DNA from 2 places in the Achromobacter animicus genome. Region 1 is predicted to be linked to the other one. Evidence: riboswitches for the same ligand, from Rfam matches in the RefSeq annotation. Region 1 holds a riboswitch; the other holds the start of a gene.
The links. A riboswitch is a leader RNA that binds a small molecule or an ion and turns the genes downstream of it on or off. The one in region 1 is predicted to bind thiamine pyrophosphate.
Positions count from the first base shown of each region.

Region 2: linked by a shared signal. The riboswitch ahead of AB3147_RS10655 (sodium:solute symporter family protein) and the one ahead of thiM (hydroxyethylthiazole kinase) in region 1 are both predicted to bind thiamine pyrophosphate.

Region 1 covers NZ_JAYGJK010000001.1:3,619,322-3,628,629, forward strand. The annotation lists gene AB3147_RS16365 (DUF4392 domain-containing protein) at 1-707, opposite strand, end outside; gene AB3147_RS16370 (threonine ammonia-lyase) at 771-1,769, opposite strand; gene AB3147_RS16375 (LysR family transcriptional regulator) at 1,968-2,888, opposite strand; gene AB3147_RS16380 (TonB family protein) at 3,104-3,511, shown strand; gene AB3147_RS16385 (DNA internalization-related competence protein ComEC/Rec2) at 3,628-6,063, opposite strand; gene AB3147_RS16390 (PA2169 family four-helix-bundle protein) at 6,275-6,724, shown strand; gene AB3147_RS16395 (glycoside hydrolase family 19 protein) at 6,974-7,609, opposite strand; TPP riboswitch at 7,803-7,935, shown strand; gene thiM (hydroxyethylthiazole kinase) at 7,967-8,782, shown strand; gene AB3147_RS16405 (5'-nucleotidase C-terminal domain-containing protein) at 8,857-9,308, shown strand, end outside.
Region 2 covers NZ_JAYGJK010000001.1:2,360,176-2,369,483, reverse strand. The annotation lists gene AB3147_RS10680 (3-oxoacyl-ACP reductase) at 1-649, shown strand, start outside; gene AB3147_RS10675 (hypothetical protein) at 737-958, shown strand; gene xth (exodeoxyribonuclease III) at 1,300-2,082, shown strand; tRNA gene AB3147_RS10665 (tRNA-Ala) at 2,153-2,228, shown strand; gene AB3147_RS10660 (metallophosphoesterase) at 2,362-3,060, opposite strand; gene AB3147_RS10655 (sodium:solute symporter family protein) at 3,162-4,613, opposite strand; TPP riboswitch at 4,715-4,821, opposite strand; gene AB3147_RS10650 (LLM class flavin-dependent oxidoreductase) at 5,062-6,348, shown strand; gene AB3147_RS10645 (hypothetical protein) at 6,381-6,563, opposite strand; gene AB3147_RS10640 (MarC family NAAT transporter) at 6,872-7,555, opposite strand; gene hutG (N-formylglutamate deformylase) at 7,820-8,623, shown strand; gene AB3147_RS10630 (LysR family transcriptional regulator) at 8,656-9,308, shown strand, end outside.

The DNA.
Region 1 (9,308 bases):
GCAGCCGTGACAGCGGCGACCCCGCCCCGTCCCGGCGTGCCGGTATCCGCGGCCTTGGGTGAAAACCGCGGCAAATCCTCGGCAATCACGCCCATGCCCAATTCGTTGCCACCGTCACCGATGCCGATGAACGGGATCTGTGCCGCCTGGATTTTCTCGAACAGATAGTCCAGATTGGCGACCAACCCATCCAGCGGGCGACCGCCCAACCCGTGGTACAGGCCCTTGGCATTTTTTCCGGGCCGCTCGATTGCGATCGCGGCGCAGGGACGCGTTATTGTCACCAGCGCGTCGCAAACCGCGTGGGCGCCGCGATCGTCCTTGGGGACCGTCTTGATATACACCGGCCGCAAGAAATCGAAGGGCTTGATGACGCCATCTTCCGGAAACGGCATCGGCGCCAGGCCCGCGCCGCGGCAGGTGGCGATCATCATCTCTTCCCAGTCTGCGTCGATGACGATGACGGTCTCGCGACGCAACCCCAGGAAGAAGGCCCGGGCCATCAGCGCGGCACCGATCGGGCCATCGGTTTCGGGCGCACCGCCGCCTTCCGGAAAACCTGTCGCAATCAGGATCGGGCCGGCGCTTTCCTGGGCGGCCTTCTGCAACCGCTCGGCAGCGCCCATGCACGCATATCCAGGCTGTCGCGTCTGCAGCGCCTCGTAGAGATTGCCGATCAGTCCCACGCCGGTGTAGTCGACGCGCATGAAGTCGTCGATGGTGCGTGCAACGCGGTGATATGTCTTGGATTCGGAATTCAGCATGATAGGTCAGGCGTTCAACGCCTCGATGAACACAGGGGTATCGACGTTGCCGCCGCTCAGTACGACGACAACGGTCTTGCCCGCAACGTCAATTTTTCCCGCCAGCACGGCGGCAAGTGGCACGGCGCCGCCCGGCTCCACCACCAGGCGCAGGTGCTGATACGCGGCTTTCATTGCACGCCTGACCTCGTCGTCGGTGACGACAAGGCTGCCGGAAAGCAGATCCAGGTTGATCGGAAAGGTCAGCTTGCCCGGCTTCACCACCTGCAGTGCGTCGCAGATTGACTTGGCGCCGGGCGCATTGCTTTCAGGCTGGCCGGATGCCAGCGATCGCGCCAGTTCGTCAAAGCCCGCAGGCTCACCGGCATACACAGCCGTTTCGGGCGACAGCGACTTGACGGCCGTCGCCACGCCAGCAACCAGACCGCCGCCGCTGGACGCCGCAATCACGATGTCCAGCGACGCGCCCATGTCGCGGGCTTGCTCGACGATTTCCAGGCCGACGGTGCCTTGTCCGGCCATGATGTGGGGGTCGTCATAGGGCGGGACGATTACTGCGCCGGTCCTGCCTGCGATTTCCGCGCCAATTGCTTCGCGGTCGTCCTTCTGGCGGTCGTACAGCACCACCTCCGCACCATTCGCGCGTGCGCCCTCAATCTTGGCGCGGGGCGCGTCGGCCGGCATGATGATCGACGCCGAAATGCCTAACGTGCGTGCCACCAACGACGTGGCCAGCGCATGGTTGCCGGATGAAAAGGCCACCACGCCTGCTCGCTTTTCTGCGTCGCTCAGTTGCAGCAACCGATTGACCGCGCCGCGGAACTTGAAGGCGCCGGCGTTTTGCAAGGATTCGGCTTTGACCAACACCCGCGCCCCCGTCAATGCATTGAGCGATGCGCTCTCCAGCAAAGGGGTACGCACGATGTGGGAACGAATGCGTTCGTGTGCTTGCTGCACGTCACCAAGCGTGATGGCAAAGGCGGATGTGGGATCTGCGGTATTCAAGGCTGCTCCTGGCTGAATGGGATTTTGCGCACCCATTACATCCCGGTCGTTTCATAACAACCAATCCTATCTTTGGATAGAAATCAATAAGGCAGCCTTATGGATCGCAGTTTTCCCAGGCGCGTGGACTTTCAGCGGGCGCACCAAGCCCGCGGTTATCAGGGAAACCACTAATACGTTGACGAGGTGAAAGAACTGCTACGGGCGGCCTTTTTTCCGCCCACGCGGATTGCCATCGGATGAAGCGCGCGCAATTTCGCCGGCAAGCTCGGACAACGCCTCTTTCGTCTGTTGGTCACTGCCTGGCGCATAAGCCACGGCAAATGACAGATCACGCAGTTGCATCTGCGCCCGCCGAACCTTTAACCGCCCCTGCGCCACTTCTTTCGCTACCGCCAAACGCGGGACGACGCATACGCCATAGCCGTCCTCTGCCATGCGAACGATGGTGGATAGGGACCAGTTGGTGAAGATCCGAGGCGCGCCATGCTCGGGGGTGGTCAGTTCCCGATGCAGAAACGTATACGGGTAGGTCCGCTTGGGGAAAGTGATCAGAGGATGTCGCGCTACCTCGCTATTCGACAAAGGTTCTTTCCCCACTTTCAGCGAAGGCGCCGAAAGAAAGTTGAGTTCGTAGCTGCAAAGCGGCTTTTCAATCAGCACATCGTCATTCAAAGGCCCGAGCAGGAAGGCCATGTCCAACTCGCCCGACTTCAAGTTTTCGCGCAGGGTGGGCGTGATATCCACGACAAAATCGATGATCACATTGGGATAGCGTTTGCGGCATTGCTCCAGGAACTCCACCAGCCAGGTATGAACGATGGTTTCCGCAACGCCCAAGCGAATGACTCCGCTGATCGCCTGCTCTTCGGCGACCTTCAGCATCATTTCCGAATGCAGCGCCATGAAACGCTCGGCGTACCCATACAGGACGCGGCCCTTCGCGGTGAGCTTTACCGCGCGAGACGTCCGGTCCAACGCCTTGATACCCAGTTCCTTCTCCAACGCCGCAATGCGTTGTGAGACTGCTGGCTGAGTGGTGTGCAGCTTTGCCGCAGCTTTGTTGAAGCTGCTGAAGTTGACCACCCAGTAAAAGACCTCAAGGCTTTTGAAATTCATTTGGATTTTGCGTCAGCGGGAGAGTTCGGCGGCGCCGATTCGACGGCTATTGTGCAGCCCGCGGCACGAGCACAGGCGCATGGCTCGAATTTTATATTCCCGGGTGTCTGGCACCCTGGTGATGCCGGGCAACGGCCAGGCGCTTGCCAGCGCGTTATGCTCCATGGCGGAAGATCCCGCTTTTCGCCGGATCCGGTCAAACAGGAGCCCGCGCAATGAATTGGCGAGTCCGCGCGGCCAGCATGGCTGCCCTTTTGCTTTGCCTTGCAGCGCCTGCCTCGGCGCAATCGCCGGCCACTCAGGCCGAATGGCAAAAGGCTGTCAGTCAAAAGATCCTGCGCGGCATCAGGCTCCCGGCGGCTACCCGCGAGATGAGCTCTCCTGTGGTGCTCAAGGTTCGAATCGCCGTCCTTCGCGACGGGGCGATCGACACGGTCGAGTTGGTGGAATCTTCGGGCAGCGCCGCCGTGGATGAGGCGACGCTCGGCATGATCCGGCGCAACGGCACGTTACTGCCCTTCTCTGCCGACATGGCAGAAGACCGGAAGGACCTGACGCTGCCCATCCGGTTTCATTTCAATGGCGACGCGCCACCAGGATTCCCCGCCACACGAACCCGGTAGCATCGACTCTTCGCTTGCGGCCCGCCGACTCTTCCGATGTGGGGCGCATCAATGCTTGCCGCGTCGCGGCGCACTCGGTGCATGGCGAATGCCCTGACGACCTTTGCATGCGATATCTACCTGCCGTACCAGTACCGCTTCGCCGATTCCCGCTGGCCCCACACAGTCAACCCCCGCGGCGTCGCTTCCGCCATCACCGCCCCGTCCTTGTCGCTGCGCCAGAACCTTCCGCCAGCCCGCATCCACCGCAACTCCACCGCCCGCGCCGGATGCTTGAATCGATTCAGGTGCCCGGCCTGCGCGATGACGTGTTTGGCCTGCGCCGCCGCCACCAATTCACGGCTCGACGATGACGACGAACCGTGATGCGGCGCCAGGACGACGTCGGCATTCGCGAGCCCTTGCTCGACCAGCGCCCGCTCCTGCGCCACACCAACATCTCCCGTCAGCAACAGCGAATGCTCCTTGCCGTCCACGCGCAGCACACAACTGTCGGCATTGCGGTCATCCGCCTTTCCTGTGCGTTCTGACGGCCCCGGATGCAGGAAGGTGAATACCACCCCATCGGCCTCCCAGCGCCCTCCCCGTTCGCACCGCACCATCTCATCGGGCAAGACCGGCTGCGCGTTGCCCACGTCCGGCCACATGCGGGCGTCCCGCCGCACGTAGGCCGGCAGATCGAAAGACGTATAACTGCGCGCTACCGGCACCGCCGCCAGCACCGCACGCGTGCCGCCAACATGATCCATATCCGCGTGCGACAGCACTAGCACGTCCAGCCGTCCGATCCCCCGGGACTGCAGGAATGGCGCGACCACCCGTTCGCCCGCATCGCTGCCGCCATAGCTGCGCGGCCCGGCGTCAAACAGCAGCGATTGATTGGCCGTCTCCACCAGGATCGCGCTGCCCTGCCCTACGTCCATCGCGCTCATGCGCCAGTAGCCGGGTTCGGGCTTGTCCGGCCGCCAGAACAGCAACGGCAACATGCAGACCCATCCCAGATGACGCCCCGGCCACCCGCGTGCCTGCAACGCCCACGCCATGCCCGCGACCGCCAGCAGCAGCCACATCCACCCAGCGGCCGCAACCGGCACGCTGGCCCAGCTTGCGTTGCCCACCCACGCCACGGGCACCATGGTGAGGTCGAAAGCGTCCAGTCCTGCCTGCCCCGCCCACGCCGCCAACGTCTCGGCACCCGGCAGGCACGACAGCGCCGCGCACAGCAACGCCAGCGGCGTCACGATAAAGGTCACAACGGGTATGGCCACGGCATTGGCCAAAGGCGAGCCCAGCGACACCTGATGCACCAGATATGCCAGCAACGGCATCAGCCCAATCGTCACCAGCAATTGCACGCGCACGGCCTGCCCCAACCGCGTCGCGCAGCGCGCGCGCCAGCCGGCGTCGACATCAATCGGCGCGGCTGCGATGCGCAAGAGCACCGCCACCGCGCCGAACGACAACCAGAAGCCCGCTGCCATTGGCGCCCACGGGTCCAGCGCCACGACGGCGGCCGCTGCACAAGCCAGCACACGGCCGCCCGACAACGGCAGCCGAGACAACGCCGCCGCCAGCACCACTAGCAACATGAAGAACGTGCGGCGCGCCGGCACGCCCCACCCCGCAAGCAGGCAATACAACAGCGCAACCAACGCGGCCACCGCCCCGCCGGCGATGCGGGCCGGCATGCGCTCCGCCATTCCCACTCCCCGCCAGCGCAGACGTCGCCACAGCGCCGACGCGAGCAGACCGCCAATGCCCGCAATCGATGTCACATGCATGCCGCTGATCGACACAAGATGCGTGATGCCGCTGCGGTTGAATATCCGCCAGTCGTCGCGCGACACACCAGCCTGATCGCCAATTGCCAACGCAATCAGCACCGGCGCATAACGATGCGCGCCCAGCGCCGCACGCATGCCTTCGCGCACGTGATGCCGCGCACGTTCAATTGCGACGCCGGGCGACGCCCAAGGCCGGTCGTCCAGCAACACAGGTTGTCCACGCACGGTGCCGGTTGCCCGCACGCCGCTGGCAAACATGCGCCCTTCCGTGTCGGGTCCGGCCGGGTTGAGCAGGCCATGTGGTCTGCGCAGCACCAGCGCCATCCGCCAGACCTGCCCCGGCAGCACCTGCGGCACACGTTGGTTGGCGCCGGCGCCCGCCTGCCAGGTGACCTGGATCCGATTCGGGATGCCCGATCGTGCCGGCTCAGCCAGTTCGGCCAGAAAGCGCTGACGCTGCGCGTCGCCGTCTGGCAACGCCACCACGCGCAAGACTAGACGCGACACCTCATCCTGGTGAACGTCCGCCAGCGCATCGTCAAGGCGATGCTGTGCTTGCAGCGCGGCATTCAGCACGCCCGCCAACAACCCCGCCATCACCGCTGCCCCGGTCGCCGTGAGGGGACGCGTTGCCCCCGCCGTGAACAAAAGCGCCCCTGCACAACCGCATGCGAGGATCCACAGCGCGTACGCCGGCGGCAGGGCAGGCAGAATCTGCACCCACGCAGCGCCCGCCACGAATGCCAGACAGAATGATCGCCCGTTGATGTCGGCCTCCCGAAAGCCCACAGCTTAGGGGGGACAGATACGCAGCTGATCGCGCAGTGAACGCACTTGTCCACCGCGGCTGACCGCAAGGATTGCGCCGAGACCCTTACCCCGCTGATTGCGCCGCACCCCACCCAGGCACGCCACTTGCTGAGTCTCCAATTCCCAGGCGGCCTGCGCCGCCTGTTCCTTCCAAACCAAGGAGACCAACATGGCTGAACATGTAATCAAGGTGCTGAACAATCTGATCGAAACGTCGAAGAACGGCGAAAAGGGCTTTGCCGCGGCGGCTGAAGATGCGAAGGCGCCCGAGATGCAGGAGCTGTTCCGCAACCGTTCGCGCGACTGCGCGGCCGGCGCCACGGAGTTGCAAACCCTGGTGACCCAACTGGGCGGCGAGCCCGAGGACAGCGGCACGGTGGCCGGCGCCATGCATCGTGGCTGGACGAACATCAAGGCGGCGGTATCCAGCCGCACCGATCTGACGCTGCTCGAGGAATGCGAGAAAGGCGAGGACGTGGCCAAGGCGGACTACGAAAAGGCGCTCAAGGAAACGCTGCCTGACAACGTGCGCGCTGTTGTCGAACGCCAATATCAGGGCGTGCTGCGCAACCACGACCAGATCCGTGATCTGCGCAATCGTTTCCGCGCCGCGACGTAAGCACCTCAAGCTGCAATACGCGTGGTATTGAAGCCGCCCGCCCGCCGCACCCTGCGCCGGGCGGGCGTTGTATTGCATGGCTTCGGCTACGTAAGCAGGCCGGACTAATAATGCGCCGGCGCATGACGTGCAATTTCTTCAATGCGTCCGCAAACCCTAGTCACGCTGGCCATACGTGATCTGACGATTCCGGATGTCCCAACTGCCGCCGAACAAGGCTGTCCCAAGCGCCGGCGCGGACCAGCACCTTCACCGCATCAGCTCCGCATAAACCTGCTTGAACAACGCGAAACGATCCTTCAGACCCACCAGCCCGCCATTGATCCGCCGTGTGATCCTGGCGAAATCCTCCAGGTCATCGTCGTGCGTACGGTCGTCCGCCAACTCATTCAGCCCGCGCGACTGCCAATACCACCCGGCGCTCAGCGCAGCCCATTTCGGATCGGACAGCAACTCGGGCGTCTCAAGCAAATTGACGCCCATGGCGTCGCCGGCCGAGTCGTAATTGCTGCGCCCCGTCAGCTGGATGATGCCCCTGCCCCGATACCGGAAGCCGTCGTTGCTTTGCGCATCGCCATTGCCCATCCGGTTCGCATACACCAGATTCGCCAGTCCTTGCGGATTGTTCACATACGGCATGGCCGACGCCTCATCGGGAAATCGCTTTGGCCACACCTTGGTCAACCGCGCGGCAGTTGAGTAATTGAGGTTTTCCTCGATCCGGTTGTACTGGCCCGACTCATCCCCCGTTTGTGCCAGAAAGCTGGCGATGCGATCCGGCGTTTCGATTTCGTATTTCTGAAATGCGGGAGCCAATGCGTCGGCCCACGCAGCGGGGGCTTTGCAGTTGGGAAAAATGCGTTGGAGTTGTTCTGCACTCAGCATGGCGGTCACCTGCTTGCATAGGGAGTCATGGCGCCCCGCCGATATCGTCGCGTGTGCGTTCATCAAGGCGATCAGAGGCGGGTCAATGATTGTGAACCAGGCATAGCACCCGCCAATACCTCAAATTGAGTATGCAAAGCGATCCGGCACGAATTGGCCGCTTGACACCTCCCCGGTTCCGCCGGGAACATACGCCATCCACCCGGGGAGCTTCGCCAAGAAGCTGAGAATCCGTTGGCCTGCCATCACCATGGCAGGCGATGCACGGCGACCCGTCGAACCTGATCCAGATAACGCTGGCGTAGGGATGGTGCGTGTGCCTTCGCATGCGCGTCCCACGCCCCGAGACCGCCCGGCATGACGCATCCCGACCTGCATTCCCTCGCCCACCAGTCTCAGGACCTGCTCGCCGCCGTCCGCCGCGACGCGCCGCTGGTGCAGTGCCTGACCAATTTCGTCTCCATGAACTACGCGGCCAATGCGGTGCTCGCCATCGGCGCATCGCCTGCCATGGTGCATGCCGAGGAAGAAGCGCCCGAGTTCGCCCGCTTTGCCGGCGCGGTGGTCATCAACATCGGCACGCTGTCTTCGCCCTGGCTGCGCAGCATGCTGTTGACCGCGCAAGCTGCGGCAGAAGCCGGCACCCCCTGGGTCCTGGATCCCGTGGCGCATCACGCCACCGCCTTTCGCCGCGATGCCATCCAACAACTGCTGGACCTTGAACCCGCCATCATCCGGGGCAACGCATCCGAGATCATCGCCTTGGCCGGCGGCCACAGCGCCGGCAAGGGCGTGGACGCCCGCGACGCCGTGGCGCAGGCCGAGCAGTCAGCCCACGACATCGCCGCGCGCCGCAAAACCGTGGTGGCGGTCACCGGCGAAGCCGATTACGTCACGGACGGCACGCGCGCGGTACGTATTGCGGGCGGGTCGCCGCTGATGCCCCGCGTGACGGCCACCGGCTGCGCGCTCAGCGCGGTGGTCGGGGCCTTTGCCGCCGTATCGAAGGACGATCCTTATGTGGCGGCGATGGCCGCCCTGTCGTGCTTTGGCATCGCAGGCGAGCGCGCCGCGGTGCACGCCGACGGGCCGGGTTCTTTCGCCTGGCGGTTCCTGGATGCGCTGGCGGCGCTGGACGCGGATTGCCTGACTCTCGAATCCCCGCTTCGTTGATTTGACCCCGTGCATGTCACGGGTAGGTCATACACCGTCCCCAAAATTCCTCCCTTCAACACGGAGGAAAGACGGTGAAGCCAAACCTACGCAAGATCTTTGCAGTGACCGCCAGCTTTGCGCTGGTGGCCGGCCTGTCCGCCTGCGGCGGCGATGACGATGACGACGACACCACCGCGCCCGAGACCCCGCCGCAGGCCAGCGTGCCCCAAGGCACGACGCTGGACCTCGCGATTCTGGGCACGACCGACCTGCACGCCAATGTGCTGGGTTACGACTACTACAAGCTTGCCGAAGACAAGAGCTACGGCATGGACCGCACGGCCACGCTGATCGCCAATGCGCGCAAGCAGTATCCGAACACGCTGCTGCTGGACAACGGCGATACGGTGCAGGGCACGGCGCTGTCGGACTACCAGGCGCTGGTGTCGCCGGTGCAGTGTTCCGACATGATCGCGATCTACAAGCAGATGAAGCTGCTGTCGTACGACGCGGCCACGATGGGCAATCACGAGTTCAACTACGG
Region 2 (9,308 bases), 1.3 Mb from region 1:
CAGCGCAGAGCGCGCCGAGGCTCTGGCGGCTTCCGCCCCGGACCGCGCCCTGGCCGTGCAAGCCGACGTGCGCGACCCCGCCGCCGTCGCCGCCCTGGTCGCCCGCGCCAGCCAGCACTTTGGCCAGCCGGTCAGCACCATCGTCAACAACGCCCTGCCCGCTTTCCAGTTCAACGGCGACGCCCGCCCTCACGCCGACACGCTGGACTGGGCGCAGATGAACGCCCAGATCGAAGGCAGCGTGCGCGCGGCGCTCAACACCACGCAGGCCGCCCTGCCCGGCATGCGCGCCGCCGGCGGCGGCCGCATCATCAACGTCGGCACCAACCTGGTCCAGAACCCGGTCGTGCCGTACCACGACTACACCGCTGCCAAAGCCGCACTGCTCGCCTTCACCCGCACGCTGTCCCACGAACTGGGCGCGGACGGCATCACCGTCAACATGGTGTCCGGCGGCCTGCTGCGCACCACCGACGCCTCGGCCGCCACCCCCGACGCCGTCTTCGAGATGATCGCCGCCGGCACCCCGCTGCGCGAAGTCACCACGCCAGAGCAATTTGCGGATGCCGTGCTGTTCTTCGCCAGCCCCTGGTCGCGCGCGGTGACCGGGCAGAACCTGATTGTCGACGGCGGACTGGTGAAGGGTTGATCGCCGCATCCGGGAAGCCCCCCGGATGACGCTAATGCGTCGTGTGTTACGGTGGACCGGCAAATCCACCGCAACCCAGGAGGCAAGATGAAGACACAGATCAGTTATCGAAAGCTCGACGGCAGCGACGGCGTGGCGCTGGTCAATGGCGGGATATCCGAGACGCAGCAGGCAAAGCAGGAACTGGCGAATTGGCTGGACCTGCCGGCGGCGGACGCGGCGGGCGGAAATCCGGAAGATGTCGACGGCCGGCTGCGGCGCGGCGGAATCGAGCCGGGATCGGTTGAGTTCAATCACATCAGCGAATAGCAAAAGCCAAAACCCCGATTCGCAGGAATCGGGGTTTTTTCTTGCGGGTGTCAGACACCTTGCGCGGCGGTGGCGCTTCGTTGGCCGGTGTCTGACACCCCAATGAGACGCTGCCCCGAACTGGCGATCGCCTCCCGCGGGTGTCAGACACCCAATATGCGCAGGCCGGGCAAAAAAGCGCGTCATGGCGGCGCGGTATCATTCCGCATCTGCATGGGGCGGCCTCGCCCCCCCGAATTGCTCTCGTTTCAACGACACCATCGAAGCCGGATTTGAAGCCATCGGCCCGTCACGCCGACGCGATGCCGCGAGAGCCGCGTAAACAAACATCTGAACAAAACATGAAACTCGCCACCTGGAACGTCAACTCCCTGAATGTGCGCCTGCAACAGGTCCTCGACTGGCTCGCCGCCAATCCCGTCGACGTGCTGTGCATCCAGGAACTCAAGCTCACCGACGACAAGTTCCCCGAGGCGGCATTCAAGGAAGCCGGCTACCACGCTGTGTGGGCCGGCCAGAAAACCTACAACGGCGTCGCCATCATTTCCCGCGTGCCCGGCACGACGATGGTGCGCAACATCCCCGGCTTTGAAGACCCGCAGCAGCGCGTCCTGGCCCTGACCCTCCCCAGCCCCGAAGGCGACGTGCGCGTCGTGTGCGCCTATTGCCCCAATGGCCAGTCGGTCGGGTCCGACAAGTACGCGTACAAGCTGGAATGGTTTGAAGCCATGCGCAAATGGCTGGCTGAAGAGATCAAGCAATTCCCCCGCCTGGCCGTGCTGGGCGACTACAACGTCGCGCCCGCCGACGAAGACGTGCATAACCCCGAAAAGTGGGAAGGCCAGGTCCTCGTGTCCGAACCCGAACGCCAGGCCTTGCGCTCGCTGATCGACGTGGGCCTGACCGACTCGTTCCGCCTGTTCGAGCAGCCGGAAAAGTCGTTCACGTGGTGGGATTACCGCCAATTCGCGTTCCGCCGCAACGCCGGCCTGCGCATCGACCACGTGCTGCTGTCCGCCCCCTTGGTCAAGCGTTGCACCGCCTGCGTGATCGACAAAGAACCCCGCCGCAACGAGCAACCGTCGGACCACGCGCCGGTCATCGCCACGCTCGCATTTGTCTGAAAAATATCGGCGCCGGCGCGTGTTGCGCAGCCGGGGGGAATTCCTGTATATTTCTGGTCTTGCTTGATTTGGGGCGGTAGCTCAGCTGGGAGAGCGTCGCGTTCGCAATGCGAAGGTCGGGAGTTCGATCCTCCTCCGCTCCACCAAATTCCAGACGGAAAAGCCTTGGACACTTTGTGTGCCAAGGCTTTTTTGTTTCTACGGGCAGGATCTCTACGGCCCGTAGGTGGAACCTACAGCCCGCCTACGGAACGGCAAGCGCGACGGCGCTAGGCCGTTTCACCGGCAAGGCTTCAACGTGTGCAGATCCAGCAGCGTGAACCGCCCCCCGTCCTGCCAACCTCCCGTGTCGATGTAATACACATTGCCCAACTGCGCCGGCTTGCGCAGCGTCATGTGTCCGTGGACCACCGCACGGACGTTTCGGACAGGTTTGGCATATTGCGTTCGATAGCGGTCGATGGACCACAGGCACGCGTCTTCATCGTCCAGACTGAAGCCGGCGCCATGAATGGCTTGCCAATCGTCATAGGGAAAGTCGGCATGCACCAGACCGACGACACCGCCCGGCGTTTCCACCTCGATGGCCAACGGCAAGGCATTCAGGCATGTAGCGATGCGGACCTGGGTGTCGCCATCGCACGCGTCCAGCCATTCCCCGCCATGGAGGCGATGATCCACGTCGGGAATGGGGTTGTTCATGGCGCGCCGCCACGTCATGAGGTCGTGATTCCCGCAGATCGCGTGAAACCAGGGGCGCTCCAGCCAAGCCAGCACCTCGGGGGACTCTGGCCCGCGATCGACGAGATCGCCGACGGCGAACAAGCGGTCATGCTCGGGGGAAAACCGGGCTGCGGCAAGCGCGGCTTCAAGCCGGCCGAAATGGCCGTGAATGTCGCCAACGGCGAGATCGCGGCCTTTGGTGTTTAGACCAAAGCGCTCTACACGCAGATTTCCGGACCTTTGAGCTGCTTCCACCCGACGTCCCCCGAATCATCCTTATAAGTTGAGGGCTGTCCGAAATTTGTAGGCAAATTTCGGACAATCTGCGAGTTTACGCGGCTCTGCCTGCCCCCCCCTCAAACCGTCTCCTTATCCAACCGCCGCACCGCCGCGCTCAGCGTCGAGAAATCAAACTCCTTCCGTCCGCGCATCACCAGCCGGATCAGCACCGTCGTCACCACCGGCACAAACGCCGCCAGCAGGAACGATTCCAGCAGGAAGGTCGGCTTATCCCCCGGCGCGGGGAAGAAGAACAGGCCGGCGATCAGCCCCGTGATGGTGGCCGTGGTCGCCGTGAATCCATCGTGCTTGCGGCTGAAAAGCCCGTAAAACACCGGGAAGGCGGCGGCCGAGCACAGCAGGTCGGCCAGCAGGAACAGGTACAGCACGCTGTAGCCTTGCGACGCCACGATCATCACGGGGATCGCCATCAGCAGCACCAGCCACCGCGCCAGGCGCTTCATGGTGGCGCCGCCGGCGTTGGGCATCAGGCGGCGCAGGTCGACCGCGATGATGCTGGACACCGCGCTGATGGCGGTGTCGGCGGTGCTCATGACCAGGGACAGGCCCAGCGGAATCAGGGCGATGACAAACCACGCCGGGGCGTGCGGCATGATGACGCTGAACAGCGCGATCGAGCTGTCGCCCTCGGGCGCCAAACCGACGAACGCCAGGCCGAACAGGCCCATCAAAAAGATGAACGGCGCCACCAGCACGCCGCCCAGCAGAAAGCCGTTGCGCATCGTGCGGGTGTCGCGGGCGGCGTAGATGCGTTGCCAGTTGCCTTGATGGAAGATGCCGGTCAGCAAAATGGCGACAAAGAAGGTCAGCCCCGCCTTCACGCCCACCGGGTCGGTCAGGTCCAGCAGTTGCGGCGCCTTGGCCTGCAGGGCTTCGATAGTGGGCAATGCGCCACCGGCCGCCTGCCAGCCGACGACGCACAGCACCACCAGCAGCGGCACGATGATCAACATCTGCACCTGATCGGTGAAGATGGACGAGCGCAGGCCGCCGTAGGTGGTGTAGAGCAAGGTCGTCCCCATCACGATGGCGGCGGTGGCCCACAGGGGCACGGGCGCCAGCATCGCGACCAGCTTGGCAATGGCGGTAACCTCGGCCGACAGCGCGATGAACAGGTAGAACAGCATGATGAAAAGCGCCAGGCCGTACATGGGCCGGCCGTAGCGCGCCATCAGGAATTCGGTCAGCGTGTGACCGTGCGGGATCAGTTCGCGCATGCGCCGGCCCAGCGGAATCATGACCAGGCGCGGCGACATCGACCCGAGCGCGTAGCCGATCACGGCGGCCAGCCCGCCCCAGGTTGCGGCCTGCGCCGGCGAAAAGAGAATCCATGCGCCCAGCGTGGACGCCATCAGCGTCAGGATCGTGCCAAACGACCCCTGGCTGTTGCGCGCGACGATGTAGTCTTCCAGGGTGCCGCGCTTGCGCCGGGTGTACAGCACGCTGGCCACGGCGAAGCCGCCCGAGAACAGCAGCAGCCATACCAGGGCAGTGGTTTGGGTCAACATGAAGGTCGGTCCTCCCGCGGGCGGCCTGAGGCCGGACGCGTAACGCGGCGGCCCGCCGTCAGGGAGGCCGCAAGATGAATGGAATCAGGGAGGGCGCGCGAGAGACTTGCGGAGTCCTTCCCTTCGCCGGCATTACCCGGATCAGGTTCAAAGGGTTACCGCGTTGACGCGGAATCTCAGCCCGTACAGGGCTCCCCCAGGAATTGCCGCAAGGTTAGGAGAGCGGCGCGGCGATGTCAACGCGCGGCGTGAGAAACGTTGGGCCGGGTATGCCGGGCAGGCGCCGCGGCCGCGCGAGCCCCGCCGACCGCAACGGCGCCCGCCCGCCGTTTTATGCTAAGTTCGCCCGCTTGCGGCACCCGCGGGCGTGCCGGACGCGGCAGTCAATGACGCAATCAATGACGCAATTGATGACGCAACTGATGAAGCAATCGACGAGCTGATCGCCATGATGCACCTGAACCTGTTCATTTTCGGCTGCGGCCACCATCGCGCGGCCTGGCGCCACCCGGACTCGGCGGCCGAGCGGCTGGGCGACATCAGCTACTACGAAAGCCTGGCCCGCACGGCCGAGCGCGGCAAGCTCGACGCCATTTTCTTTGCCGACGGCCAGTCGATGGACAACATCGGCGACGGGCCGCGCTGGTATCTCGAACCGCTCACCACGATGGCCGCGATCGCCCGCGCCACCACCCGCATCGGCCTGATCAGCACGGTGTCCAGCACGTTCTTCACGCCCTTTCATGCGGCGCGCATGGTGGCCTCGCTGGATCACATTTCGGGCGGTCGCATGGGCTGGAACGTGGTGACCTCGATGTTCGACGCCGAGGCGCGCAATCACGGTTACGAAGCCATGCCCGGCCACGACTGGCGCTACGCGCGCGCCGAGGAATTTGTCGACGTTGCGCTGAGGCTGTTCGACTCGTGGGACGACGAGGCGCTGGTCATCGACCGCAACGGCCACTTCGGCGTGCCGGACCGCCTACACAAGATAGATCACCACGGCGAACACTTTCTGGTGGACGGCCCGCTTACCGTGCCGCGACCGCCGCAGGGGCATCCGGTGCTGTTCCAGGCGGGCGCCTCGGATCAGGGCCGCGATCTGGCGGCGCGCCGCGCGGAAGCCATCTATGCCGTGGCTTACGACTTGCCCGCCGCGCAGTCCTATTACCGCGACATCAAGCAACGTGTCCGGGCAGCTGGCCGCGACGCGTTCGTGCCCATCATGCCGGGCCTCGTGACCTATGTCGGCTCGACCGAAGCCGAGGCCCGCGCCAAGCAGCGCGAATTGGACGAACTCCTGCCCGCGGACGCCTCATTGCGCCAACTTGGCACGTTCGTCCTGCAGGATTGTTCGGGCTGGGAACTGGACGCGCCCGTGCCGCCCCTGCCCCCGCTGTCCGAGTTCACCGGCCCCAAAGGCCGTTACGGCACCATCCTGCGCATCATCGAAACCGAGCAGCCCACCGTGCGCCAGTTGCTTGGCCGGCTGGCCGCGGGCGGCGGGCACTGCACGATGGTGGGCACGCCGGAGCAGATCGCGGACCGGATGGAACATTGGTTCAGGAACGAGGGCGCCGACGGCTTCAACCTGATGCCCCCGTCACTGCCGGGCGGCATCGACGACTTTGTGGAGCAGGTGGTGCCGGTGCTGCAACAGCGCGGGCTGTTCCGTAAGGACTACGAACACGCCACGCTGCGCGGACATCTGGGCCTGGAACGACCGGGCCGCTGAGAGGGCAGACGCCGGACCGATACGCGTGCCGATCAGGTTGTCTGGGTCAATGGTTCGCGTTCGGTTTCGGGGACACGCGGCCGGGCAGCCGGTTGCGGCCGGCGCGCGCGGGTGGCGATCCAGTCGTAAAGGCGAACGCCAGGCTCGCGCATCAAGGCGGTGACTACGCCGCTGACCACCAGCCCCAACACGATCAAGGGTAGCCAGGCCATCATGACGCACGCTTGCAGATTGCGGCGGCCGTTCCGCAAGAGCTTGATCGGCACTTCGGCGCGTCAACCGTGATGGATTCGCGGGCTACCGCGCACTGCCTGATCTTGTCTTCAATGAGGATGTTGCACATACAAAAACTGCCGCCGCAGGCAAGCATGACTGCCCAGGGCGAAAATTCAAAAATGTAATGTAGCGTAGATTATGTTTCTACAAGCTTCACGAAACGGGGTGAAATCAAAATCCGCGTGACTTTCTGGCCTGCCCGGCGCCGCGCCGGCATGCATGGACGCAAAGCATGACGCTATGCCACCTACAAGTCGGGATACTTGCTCACGATCTCCAACACGCCGTTGATGACGAACTGCACGCCCATGCAGACCAGCAGGAATCCCATCACGCGTGAGATCGCCTCGACACCGCTCTTGCCGATCACGGCGACGATGCGGCCCGCGAAATGCAGGCAGACCCAGAACAAGAGCCCCAGCAGCGCAAACACGATGACCGGGGCTACGCCCACCACCCAACGCGCATAGTCCGGTGCAATGGCCGAATCGACCGACGACGCGCCACTGATGATCATGGCGATCGTGCCGGGTCCTGCCGTGCCGGGCAGGGCGAGAGGCACGAATGCGATGTTGGGGCTCTGGCGCTCCTGCGCGTCGGCCGCGGCCTCGGCCTCCAGGGCGCGCGGCTGGTCCGACGGAAACAGCATGCTAAAGCCGATGCTGACCACGATCAGTCCGCCCGCAATGCGCAGGCCGGGGATGGAAATGCCGAAGGTGTGCATCAGCAGCGCGCCGGCGTAGTAGGTCACCAGCATGATCCCGACCACGTAGAACGCCGCCTGGGTCACCTGCTTCTGCCGTTCCTTGAACGGTATCTGCTGGCCAAGCGACAGCAGCAGCGTCATGGACGTCAGCGGATTGGCCAGCGGCAGCATCAGCGCCAGACCCAGGCTGACGAGCTTGCCCAGTTGAATCAGTTCATCAATCATGTCCGCTCGCTAGAGTGTGCGCGCCGTCTACTCTACCTCACGCGGCCCAGCAACTCGGTCCACGGGCCGCGGCTGACCCGCGCGACCCAGAACGCCGCTCACCGTGACCACGCCGCGGCCATCGCCATGAGCATCGGCGCGGCTAATCATCAGCATCCATTAAACTGATGCAATTCCCGCAGCGGGCCGTGCTGCCTAGCATACAAGCGCCCGTTGCCTGCGGCTCTGCCGCGGCGCATTGCCATTGCCACCCGGAGTTTCCTCTTGACCGACCTCTTCCAATTCAGCCGCGGCACCGCCCCGCTGCTGATCTCCATTCCCCACCTCGGCAGCCAGATTCCCGACGCGCAGCGTCCGCACATGACGGACGTTGCCCTGCAATCCGGCGACACCGACTGGCATCTGGACACCCTCTACCAGTTCGCCCAGGCGTTGGGCGCGTCCGTGCTGGGCGCGCGCTATTCGCGTTACGTGGTCGACCTGAACCGCCCGCCCAACGACGAAAGCCTGTATCCCGGGCAGACCAAGACCGGCCTGTGCCCCACCCAGGCCTTTCGCGGCGATGCGCTTTACCAGAACGATGCTGTGCTGACCGACGCGGAACGCGCCCAGCGCCTGGAGGCGTACTGGAAGCCCTATCACGCCAAGCTGCAAGAAGAGATTGACCGCATCAAGGCCGAGCACGGCACGGTGCTGCTGTGGGAAGCGCACTCGATCGCCAGCGTGCTGCCGCGCCTTTTCGAGGGCAAGCTGCCCGACCTGAACATCGGCACGTCCGACGGCGCTTCCTGCGCGCCCGATATCCTGGCCGCCGTGCATGAACAGTTGAACGGCTGCAAGGATTACACCTGGGCCGTCAATGGCCGTTTCAAGGGCGGCTACATCACGCGCCACTACGGTTCGCCGGCTGACAACGTGCACGCCATCCAGCTCGAGATGTGCCAGTCCACCTACATGGACGAAACATACCCGTACGGCTATCGCCCCGATCTGGCCGACAAGGTCATTCCGGTGGTCGAAGGCATGGTGACTGCCGCGCTGCGCCAGACCACCGCGCGCCAGCGCTAAGCCCTGTTGAAACGCCGCCGGACGCCCACGCCATGAACCGCTTTTCGTTCACCAGCACGGAAAACTATCCGGAATGGAGCCTGCTGTTGACGTGGGTGGCGGTGGTGGAAGCGGCGTCGGTCTCGGGCGCGGCACGGCTGTTGGGTTTTTCGCAGGCGGCGGTGTCGCAGCGGATCAAGCAGCTTGAAGCCGCCATGTCGACCGAACTGCTGGACCGCAGCACCCGCCCTGCCCGGCCCACGCCGGCCGGCGAGCTGCTGTTCGAACACGCCGCGCGGCTGCTGGCGCAGGCCGGCGACATGACGGAAAGCGTGCGCAACCTTAGCCGGGCCAAGCGCAACATCGTGCGCTTCGGCTGCGTGGACTCGTTTGCCGGCACGCTGGGACCGACCCTGATCCACGGCCTGTCCGGCGCGTCGCGCCAGATCCGGCTGTGGTCGGGCATCACGCCCGTGCTGGACAAGCAGCTGGAAGACCGGCAGCTAGACCTCGTCGTCACCACCAGCGCATCGGCAGGCAAGCCCACCATCCGCAAGTACAGTCTTTTCAGCGAACCCTACGTGCTGATCGTGCCGCGCTCGATGAGCATGGACCGGATCGATACGCTGAAGGAACTGGGCCAGCGCGCCCAGTTCATCCGCTACAGCGCACGTTCGTTCATCGGCGCCGAGATCGACCGGCTGGT